DNA from 3 places in the Streptomyces sp. NPDC052301 genome. Region 2 is predicted to be linked to each of the others. Evidence: riboswitches for the same ligand, from Rfam matches in the RefSeq annotation. Region 2 holds a riboswitch; each other region holds the start of a gene.

Region 1 (3,263 bases), on a different contig from region 2:
TCTCCCAGGCCGCGGTGCTGCTCGCGGCCGGCACACCGGGCAAGCGGTTCGCCCTGCCCGGCGCACGCATGGTGATCGAACAGCCCCAGCTGCCGGAGCCGGTGGAGGGCCAGCCCAGCGACCTGGTCATCCAGGCCGCGGAGTTGGTCCGCACCCGCACCCTGACCGAGGAGATGCTGGTGCGGCACACCGGGCGCACGGCGGACCAGGTGCACGGCGATCTGGAGCGTGACCTGGTCCTGGACGCGTCCGGCGCGCTGTCCTACGGCCTGGTGGACGGCGTCGTGCCCAGCCGCCGGAGCGTGCCCGGCGCGCGGGACGCGAGGTGAGCCGCCGATGCTGCCACCCGAGCTGCCCCCGCTGCCCGCTCTGACCCGTGCCGAGGGGGAACTGATCGACCGTTACCTGGAGGCCGCCGACCTGCTGGGCCGCATCAATCCGGCCCGGCACGGGGACACCTATGCCGGCCTGCGCGCGGCCCAGGCCCTGGTGCGCAAGGCGGCAGAGCTGCGTGACGCGCTCGCGCTGATGCACCGTCGGGGCGAGACGGAGCTGCACGGCGACACGCTGGCACGGGCGTTGCGGGTGCTGGACGGGGAACGCCGGACCGCGCGCGTCGCGCTCCCGCCGGACTGCGTCGGCTGATCCGGACGCCGCTCCGGCCCGGGGGGTCCGCCGCGTCGACACGAACCGTTCGGGCCGGACACGAAACGGCCCGAACGGCGTACCGCCGACCGGTGTACTTCCAGATCGTTTTCCGGGCCTCCCGAGTTGCGCTCCGCGCCGTTCCGAGATCCGCGAATCGTGGTTCCGCCCCAGGTCCGGGGCTACGACCGGCATCTGACGGCGACTCGAACACAGCCCTGTCCACCCGAACGGGTGAGTGGTGAGTAACGCCACAAATCCCCGGTTCCGTTGGGATTTTCGGACAGCTGTAGGTGAAGATCCCTGTCTGACGACAAGCCCCCGCCACAACGGCGGGGCGATCCGGGCGGACGCCGAGTCCTGCCGCCGCTCGGATAACCGGTCGACAGGAGTGGATCGGCAGGAGTGGAGGACCCAGGCAAGACGGGTCGCCGGCACGGATGTTCGTCTGCTCGTGGCAGACGGGCGGAGGTTCCGAGCGATCCTTGGGGTGAAGCCGCGGCAACGCGGCCGGGCAACTTCGCCAGCCCGAATCCGACAGGTCATCCTTCACAGGCGGCTGACGAAGGGTTGCGCATGACTGCGCTCAATCGTGTCCCGTCGCTCATGGCCCGGGCCGGTACGGCCTCGGCCCTCACCCTGGCCGCCGTGGGCGGCTCCATCGCGGTCCCGGGCCTCGCCACCGACGCCTCGGCCGCGACGCTCGCGACGAAAGCACTCCAGGTCGCGGCCTCCAAGAAGGGGTCGCCGTACCAGTACGGAGCCACCGGACCGCGCCGGTTCGACTGCTCGGGACTGACGCTCTACTCGTTCAAGAAGGCGGGCAAGACCCTGCCGCGTACCGCAGCCCAGCAGTACAACAAGACGCACCACATCTCCTCCGGCCACCGCAAGGCCGGTGACCTGGTCTTCTTCCACTCGGGTTCCAGCGTCTACCACGTCGGCATCTACGCCGGCCACAACAAGATCTGGCACGCCCCGAGGACCGGTTCCGTGGTCAGGCTCGAGAAGATCTGGACCAAGAGCGTCTGGTACGGCCGGGTCAGCTGACCCGGCGTCAGGCCAGGAGCGGCTCCAGCAGCAGGGCCGCGCCCAGCGCCGTCAGCGCCACCCCGGTGCCCGCCTGGAGCCCACGGGCGGCCCGGGGCCGGCGCAGCCATCCGCCGAGCCGGTCCACCAGCAGGGCGACCGCCTGGAACCACGCCAGGGCCAGCGCGCACACGATCAGCGCGAGCAGCAGCGTCCGGGGCAGCGCATGGCTCCCCGCGGGCACGAACTGCGGCAGCAGGCTGAGGAAGGTCAGCGAGGCCTTGGGGTTGAGTACGTTGGTGACGAAGCCCTGCCGCAGCGGGTGCGCGGTCGCGGCCGCGCTCTCCTCGGGCGTCCGGGCGGGCCGCCGCAGCGCCCACAGGGTGCGCACCCCGAGCTGCAGCACATAGGCGCCGCCCAGCAGCTGCAGCGCCCGGAACAGCGCGGGCACGGCCACCAGCACGGCCGCGACCCCGGCCACCGCCAGGGTGGTGTGCACCAGGAGGCCGCCCGCGATCCCGAGCCCGCAGACCGCGCCGGCCCGCCGGGAGACCAGCGCGTTGCGGACCACGACGGTGAAGTCGGCGCCCGGCATGGCGACGAGTCCTGCGGCGATCCCGGTGAAGGCGATGAGCTGTCCGTCCATGCGACCAGCCTGCCGCGAGGGAGCCTTCACCAGGTATTTCGAATCATCTACGTGAGCCTTAAGCATTGCTTTAGGCTGATGCCATGTACGACCCCACCCGGCTGGCCGCACTGGTGGCCGTCGCGGAGGCCGGCTCCATCACCCGGGCCGCCGACCGGCTCGGCTACACCCCGCCCGCGCTCTCCCAGCAGTTGGCGAAGCTGGAGCGGGAGGCGGGCACCGCGCTGCTCGTCCGCCACCACCGCGGGGCCCGGCTGACCGAGGCGGGCGAGGTGCTGGTGGCGCGGGCCCGCCGGGTGCTCGACGAACTGGCGCAGGCCCGGCACGAGCTGTCCCGGCTCACCGGACTCAGCGGCGGCGCGCTGCGGCTCGGGACCTTTCCGACGGCGGGGGTGCATCTGCTGCCGCCGGCGCTGAGCGCGTTCCGCCGGGCACATCCGGACGTGACGCTGTCGGTGGCGGACTACGACCCGCCGTCCGGGGTCACCGCGGTGGCGGCAGGCGAGGTGGACCTGGCGCTGACGCACACCTACCACCCGGCCGAGCCCGTCCCGGTGCCGTCCTCCGTGCGTCTGGAGCCGGTGCTGGTGGAGGAGCTGGTGCTGGTGACCGCTCCCGGGCACGCGCTGAGCACGTCGTCGTCCCGGCTGCCGCCGGCGGAGCTGGCCGGGCAGCCGCTGATCAGCATGGCGCCGCGGCATCCGGCCCGGCGGGAGATCGAGGCGCTGCTCGCCGCGTCGGGCGCCACACCGGCGCTGCTGGTGCCGACTCCCGGGTACGCGGTGGTGTGCGCGCTCGTCAGCGCGGGCCTCGGGGTGGCGGTCGTACCGGAGATGGTGGCGCGGACGGCGGCCACCCCGGTCGCTGTGCGGCCGTTGGACGCGGACCTGCGCCGGACGATCTCGGTGGCCCACCGCGCGGACGAGGCGGCCCCGGCGGCGGA
Region 2 (3,263 bases):
TCGATCAGGCGCTGCTCGGTGGCGTCGTAGCCGACCAGCTCCGGGCCGATCTGCTCGATGACGGCGAGGACGGCCTTCTCGACACCCTTGCCCTGGTAGCGGTTCGGGTCGCCGTCGCGGAGCTCGATGGCCTCGAAGGCGCCGGTGGAGGCGCCGGACGGGACGGCGGCACGACCCGTGCTGCCGTCGTCGAGGCCGACCTCGACCTCGACCGTGGGGTTGCCTCGGGAGTCCAGGATTTCCCGGGCTACGACGACGTCGATGGACGGCACGAGCATCTCCTTCTTGGGATGTGACGCTGGAAGTGCGGGGCGGTGCGCCTTGCGGCGGTGCCTTGCGACTAGAGCCTAACCGTCCGAGGGCCATCGGCCAGCCGACCGACCGGCCCGTGGACAGGGAAGGACAGAGAGACGGTACCCATTGTTCATGGACGGAACAAAGGGGCCCCCGGATGAGCCGCCGCTGAAGAATGGGCAAACAAAAACCCCGCCCCGGCGCGTACGGGGGAGACGCGCCGGGGCGGGGAGCCCGTGGGGGACGGGGGTGGCCCTCACGAGGCCTCCAGGTTGGGGGACGAGGCCGTGAGGGCCCCGGGGCAGGGCCGTGGGCCGCTCGTCACTTCAGGTGCAGCTGCTGGCCCGGGTAGATGAGGTTCGCGTCCTCGACGATGTCCTTGTTCAGCTCGAAGAGCTTCTTCCAGCCGCCCTGGACGTGGTGCTTCACGGCGATGGTGCTGAGGGTGTCGCCCTTGACCACCTTGTACTCGCCGTCGCCCTTCTTGACCTTCTTGCCGGTCGGGGTGGTGACGGTCTTGCTCGCCGACGGGGCCGTCCGCTCGGTGGAGCGGGTGGCGGCCTGCTGGTCGGTGGAGCGGGTGGTGCTGCTCGGCGCGGTGCTCTTCGAGGAGGTGCTGGGCGCGGAGCCGTTGTAGGCGGCGCCGGACAGGCCCGTGCCGCAGACCGGCCAGGCACCCTTGCCCTGCGCGGCGAGGACCTTCTCGGCGACGGTGATCTGCTGCGCCTTGGTGGCCTGGTCGGCCCGCGGGGCGTAGGCGGTGCCGCCGTACGCGGCCCAGGTGGAGGCGGAGAACTGCAGACCGCCGTAGTAGCCGTTGCCGGTGTTGATGGACCAGTTGCCGCCGGACTCGCACCGGGCGACCGCGTCCCACTCGGAGGCGGTGGCGGCGGAGGCGTTGCCGGCCGCCATCAGCGGGGCGGCGACGGCGGCGCCGGTGACACCGGCCAGCGCGACGGCGCGGACGGCCTTGGACGGACGACGGTGCTTGCCCTTGCCGGAAAACAGCATGGATCGATCCCCTCACCGACGCCTGCGAGGTGAGCTGTCGGGTTCGGGCCGGTTGAGTTGCCCGGCCGCGCTCCCGCTCTCGCGAGGCGCGGCTTCACCCCTAGCCGGAACCAGCTCAACTGCTGGGCCCGGCGCCTACCTTGGGTCCCCCGCTCCTGCCTACGGCGCTTGACGCGACGACTGTTCCCGGGCAGCCGCTGGCAGGATTCGGCGTTGCGGCAGCCGGGGCTCGCGGTGACGAGCGGCCTCGACCGTAGACAGGCGATCGACGGAAATTCAAAGACGATCAGGGCTTCTGAGACTCATCCCACACTTTCACCAAACCGGACATCAGTGACCAAGTGGGACGTCAACTCCCCCCGCTTTTCGCCCGATCAGGACCCGACTTCCAGGGTCTGACCGGCGGCGATACGGTCCGGGTCGGCACCGATGGCCTTCTTGTTGTGGGCGTAGAGCGCGCGCCATCCGCCGTCGACGTCAAGGGAGTCGGCGATGGAGGCGAGGGAGTCGCCCTCGCGGACCGTGTAGGTGTCCGGCCGACGGGACGCGTGACGACCAGAAGAGGGGTCCTCCTGACCGTTTGTCACGCTTTCGTCCGCACTCTCGCCCCGGTGGCGGCCACCACTGCCGAGAGCACCGGTGTCGACGAGACTCCAGGAGCCGGTGGGCTGCTGGGAATTGTCCGATTCGTCGTTACCGGGATCGACCGTGGGGGAGCTTTCGGCCCCCTGCGGGTTCCCGGTGCCCTTTGAGGTGGACTTGTCGGACTTGGGCGTGTCGGTGCCGTGCGAGCCGCTGGAGGTGCCGGGGTCCGTGGCGGCGTCCCCGCCCTGGCCGGGAGTCGGCGTGGCGCTCGAGTCGGAGGAGTCCTCGGAGTGCGAGGAGCCCTGCGAGGAGCCGGAGTTGGAGTCGGAACGGGAAGGGGACGAGGAGCCCGGATCCGGCAGACCGGACGAGTCGGAGTTCCCGGCGGAGCCGGAGGAGTCACCGGCACCGCCGGTGTCCCCGGAGCCCCCGACGCCGGTGTCGACGTCGACCGGCCCGGAGTCCGAGGTCAGCCCGGCGAGCAGGGCGCAGGTCGCCCAGGGCTTGGTGCCCTGGTCGGCGACGATCTTCTCGGCCACGGCGATCTGCTGCGACCGGCTGGCCCGGTCGGCGCTCTCGGCGTACTGGGTGCCGCCGTACTTGTCCCAGTCGGCCTGCGAGATCTGCAGACCGCCGTAGTAGCCGTTGCCGGTGTCGGCGCTCCAGGAGCCGCCGCTCTCGCACTCGGCCACCTTGTCCCATGTGGTGCCGTCGGCCGCGTTGGCACTCGCGGCGCCGAGGAGCGGGATGGCGATGGCGGAGCCGGTCACGCCGGCCGCGACGAGGAGTGCCGGAGCCTGACGGGGGCGACGGTGACGACCGTTCCCGGAGAGCATGCGGAAACCTTTCGTGCGACGGCAGGACGGCGCGACGGATGATGCCTGCGCCGCGCTGATGGGTGAACGTATCGGCACACGATCACTTGTCACAAGTTCATGCCGCACAGATCACGTGAAGATCACAGAGCTGAACGTCCGGCGTGTCTACGCTCGTACCCCTCTGTCGGGGGCCGGAGCGAACTCCACGGGCAGGGTGCGCAGGCCCCGCATGATGAGGCCGCCGCGCCAGCGCAGCTCGGCCGGATCGACGGCGAGCCGCAGGTCGGGCAGGCGGGTGAGCAGGGTGGCGAGCGCGGTCTGGCCCTCCAGCCGCGCGAGCGGCGCGCCGAGGCAGTAGTGGATGCCGTGGCCGTACCCGAGGTGCTGGTTGTCCCGACGGCCGAGGTCGAGGACGTCCGGGTCGGCGAACCGCGCCGGGTCGCGGTCGGCAGCCGCGAGGACGACGAGCACCGGGTCCCCGGGGGCGATGTCCTGCCCGCCGAGGGCGAGCGGCTCGGTGGCGAACCGCCATGTGGCCAGCTCCACCGGGCCGTC
Region 3 (3,263 bases), on a different contig from region 2:
GCGGACGCCGCCCTCGACCGTCTGGCCAAGCTGGTCTCCGAGGGCCTCGAGGAACTGCCCGAGACCGTCTGAGTCACACCGTGAAGCCGCGTCACCCTTTTCGGGTGGCGCGGCTTTCGCGTATTCACGCCCGTCGGTGAATTAAGCACGGACGGGCAGGCCGACAGAGCCTGCGGTCACCGAATTCACGGCAGCAGGAAAAGGGCGGCGAAATATCCGGCCGCCGAATACCTTCTCTTTGTATACGGTGCCGGTGTTAATGCCGCCCACCCGACGTGTTTACGGCGTGTTGCGAAGTCCTCACACGCTCCGCGGCCCGGCGGAAGCGCAGCCGGTGCGCGGCCGCCGCCCGCTCGGTGTGCACGGCCGTGACCGCCCGCGCGCGCTCGCCGTCGCCGCGCGCCACCGCGTCCACGATCGCGCCGTGCTCCGCCCAGGACTCCACGGGGCTCGGCGGCGCCTCCACCGCGTACATCCAGGCGATCTTGTGACGCAGTTGGGTGAGCATCGCTGTCAGCGACGGGCTGCCGGAGGCCTGGGCGAGCGTCTCGTGGAACCAGCCGCCCAGCGCCCGCAGATCGGCGCTGTTGCCGCTCCTGGCGCGCTCCTGGCCGAGCCGGACCAGTCCGCGCAGCACCTTCAGATGGGCCTCGGTGCGCCGTTGCGCGGCCCGGGCGGCACCGAGCGGCTCCAGGAGCAGGCGCATCTCCATCAGGTCGGCGGCCTCGTGCTCGGTCGGCTCGGCCACGCACGCGCCCGCGTGCCGGCGGGTCACCACGAAGCCCTCGGCCTCCAGGGTGCGCAGGGCCTCGCGGACGGGGACGCGTGAGACGCCGTAGCGACGGGCCAGGACTTCCTCGGTGAGGCGGCTGCCGCGCTCATGGACACCGGCGACGATGTCGTCCCGGATCGCCGTGCACACCGAGTGCGCCGGAATACGCATGACCGACCTCCGCCTTAATCCCCGTGAAACGTCGACGATGGACGCGTGTTCTGTGACTCTATTGCAATGAGCCGGAATTTCCGACGGCGGGCCGTAATCCATGGATATTTTTTGGACACCGGGCCTGACGGAGAGGGCGAAAATACGGCGGAAGCCCCGGCTCGGTGAGCCGGGGCTTCGGAGAGGTACAGGCGGATCGCCGTCCGGTCGGTCAGACGTTCACACCGTGCTTGCGGAGGTAGGCGACGGGGTCGACGTCGGAGCCGTAGTCGGGCGTCGTACGCGCCTCGAAGTGCAGGTGCGGGCCGGTGACGTTGCCGGTCGCGCCGGACAGGCCGATCTGCTGGCCGGGGGTGACCTGCTGGCCCACCGTGACGCCGATGGAGGACAGGTGGCCGTACTGGGTGTACATGCCGTCGGCCATCCGGATCACGATCTGGTTGCCGTACGCGCCGCCCCAGCCCGTGGAGACGACGGTGCCGGTGCCGACCGCATGGACGGCCGTGCCGCTGGCGGCGTGGAAGTCGATGCCCGTGTGGTGGCCGGAGGACCACAGGGAGCTGCTGGCCTCGTAGCCGGTGGAGACGTAGGAGTGCGCTATCGGCGGGACGAAGGTGTTCAGCCGCTTGCGCTCGGCCTCGCGGGCGGCACGGACCCGGGCCTCGCGCTCCTGCTTGGCCTTCTCGGCGGCGGCCTTGGCGGCGGCCTCCTCGGCGGCCTTCTGCTCGGCGGCCTGCTTCTGGGCGGCGGCCTGCGCGTCGATGTGCTCGGCGATGTTGTCGCTCACGGTGAGCACCGGGGTGAGGCCGGTCTGCTCCGCGGAGTTCTCGGCGGCGAGGGCCGGGGAGGCGGCGAGGGTGCCGATGACACCGGTGGTGGTGAGGGCTGCGACACCGGCCGCCTGAGCGGTGGTGCGCTTGACCCGACCGGGCTTGCGGTGCTTCCCGGTGGCGCACATGAACGCCATGAAGTGGCTGGTCCTTTCCTTCCCTCTCGCCTACCGGGTTAGCTGACGGGTTCGGAGCAGGAAGGTCTCCTACGGGCTCCCCCGCTTCCGCGCGGGCGCCCGATTCACCCCAGGGACGGTGGGTCCCCGGCTCCCCTGGCTCGCGCCGTACGGGGACTCGGCGATGACTGTCCGGTGCCGCGGGTGCGGCGCACTGCCTGACGAACAGCCCGGACGACGCTAAGCGGGGCGGCTCTCGGACCTCAAACGCAACGGGTGTTTTGTAGCGCATCCCACAGCACAGACAGGCAACCTCCGCCTCAAATCGGGCATCTGAGGAAGCGAGTGGAACGACAAGGGCCCTGACGACCCGTAGGTCGTCAGGGCCCACGCGCGCGTACGGCGTGTGCGTGCGTGCCGCCGTGCCTGTCGCTGCCCGGCGGTCACGAACGCTACTCGGCGGCCACGACGGTGACTTCGCCGATGCCGAGGGCCTCGACCGGCGCCTTGATCTGGGCTGCGTCACCGACGAGGACGGTCACCAGGCGGTCCACCGGGAAGGCGTTCACCACTGCCGCGGTGGCCTCGACGGTGCCCGTCGCCGCCAGCTGCTGGTACAGCGTCGCCTGGAAGTCGTCGGGCAGGTGCTGCTCGACCTGGTCGGCCAGGGTGCTCGCGACGGCCGCCGCGGTCTCGTACTTGAGCGGCGCCACGCCGACCAGGTTCTGCACGGCGACGTCCCGCTCGGCGTCGGTCAGTCCCTCCGCCGCGAGGGTGCGGAGCACCTTCCACAGGTCGTCCAGCGCGGGGCCGGTGTTCGGGGTGTCCACGGAGCCGCTGATGGCGAGCATCGAGGCGCCGGTGCCGTCCGGGGCGGACCGCATGACCTGCCCGAACGCGCGCACGCCGTAGGTGTAGCCCTTCTCCTCGCGCAGCACGCGGTCCAGGCGGGAGGTGAGGGTGCCGCCGAGACAGTAGGTGCCGAGCACCTGGGCGGGCCACACGCGGTCGTGCCGGTCCGGCCCGACCCGGCCGATGAGCAGCTGCGTCTGGACGGCGCCGGGACGGTCCACGACGACCACGCGCCCGGTGTCGTCGGCGGTCACCGGCGGCACGGGACGGGGCTCGCCCGGGGTGCCGGTCCAGGCGCCCAGGGTGTCGCCGAGCAGCTCGTCCAGGTCGATCCCGGTGAGGTCGCCGACCACGACCACCGTGCCCGTGGCGGGGCGGACGTACCGGTCGTAGAAGGCGCGTACGGCGGCGGCGTCGATCTTCTCGACGGTCTCCTCGGTGCCCTGGCGCGGGCGCGACATGCGCGAGGCCGCCGGGAACAGCTCCTTGGAGAGCTCCTTGGCGGCACGGCGGGAGGGGTTG

The links. A riboswitch is a leader RNA that binds a small molecule or an ion and turns the genes downstream of it on or off. The one in region 2 is predicted to bind cyclic di-AMP.
Region 1: linked by a shared signal. The riboswitch ahead of ACIHEJ_RS06780 (C40 family peptidase) and the one ahead of ACIHEJ_RS18190 (transglycosylase family protein) in region 2 are both predicted to bind cyclic di-AMP.
Region 3: linked by a shared signal. The riboswitch ahead of ACIHEJ_RS27420 (M23 family metallopeptidase) and the one ahead of ACIHEJ_RS18190 (transglycosylase family protein) in region 2 are both predicted to bind cyclic di-AMP.

Annotation. Positions count from the first base shown of each region.
Region 1 is NZ_JBIUBE010000002.1:678,484-681,746, forward strand. Features, by position in the region: gene ACIHEJ_RS06770 (ATP-dependent Clp protease proteolytic subunit) at 1-329, shown strand, start outside; gene ACIHEJ_RS06775 (hypothetical protein) at 337-645, shown strand; cyclic di-AMP (ydaO/yuaA leader) riboswitch at 1,081-1,219, shown strand; gene ACIHEJ_RS06780 (C40 family peptidase) at 1,222-1,695, shown strand; gene ACIHEJ_RS06785 (LysE family translocator) at 1,703-2,320, opposite strand; gene ACIHEJ_RS06790 (LysR family transcriptional regulator) at 2,404-3,263, shown strand, end outside.
Region 2 is NZ_JBIUBE010000006.1:105,501-108,763, forward strand. Features, by position in the region: gene eno (phosphopyruvate hydratase) at 1-278, opposite strand, end outside; gene ACIHEJ_RS18190 (transglycosylase family protein) at 616-1,305, opposite strand; cyclic di-AMP (ydaO/yuaA leader) riboswitch at 1,310-1,482, opposite strand; gene ACIHEJ_RS18195 (transglycosylase family protein) at 1,680-2,726, opposite strand; gene ACIHEJ_RS18200 (cytochrome P450) at 2,874-3,263, opposite strand, start outside.
Region 3 is NZ_JBIUBE010000010.1:164,265-167,527, forward strand. Features, by position in the region: gene ACIHEJ_RS27410 (HPr family phosphocarrier protein) at 1-72, shown strand, start outside; gene ACIHEJ_RS27415 (GntR family transcriptional regulator) at 257-943, opposite strand; gene ACIHEJ_RS27420 (M23 family metallopeptidase) at 1,155-1,910, opposite strand; cyclic di-AMP (ydaO/yuaA leader) riboswitch at 1,923-2,083, opposite strand; gene ACIHEJ_RS27425 (M16 family metallopeptidase) at 2,342-3,263, opposite strand, start outside.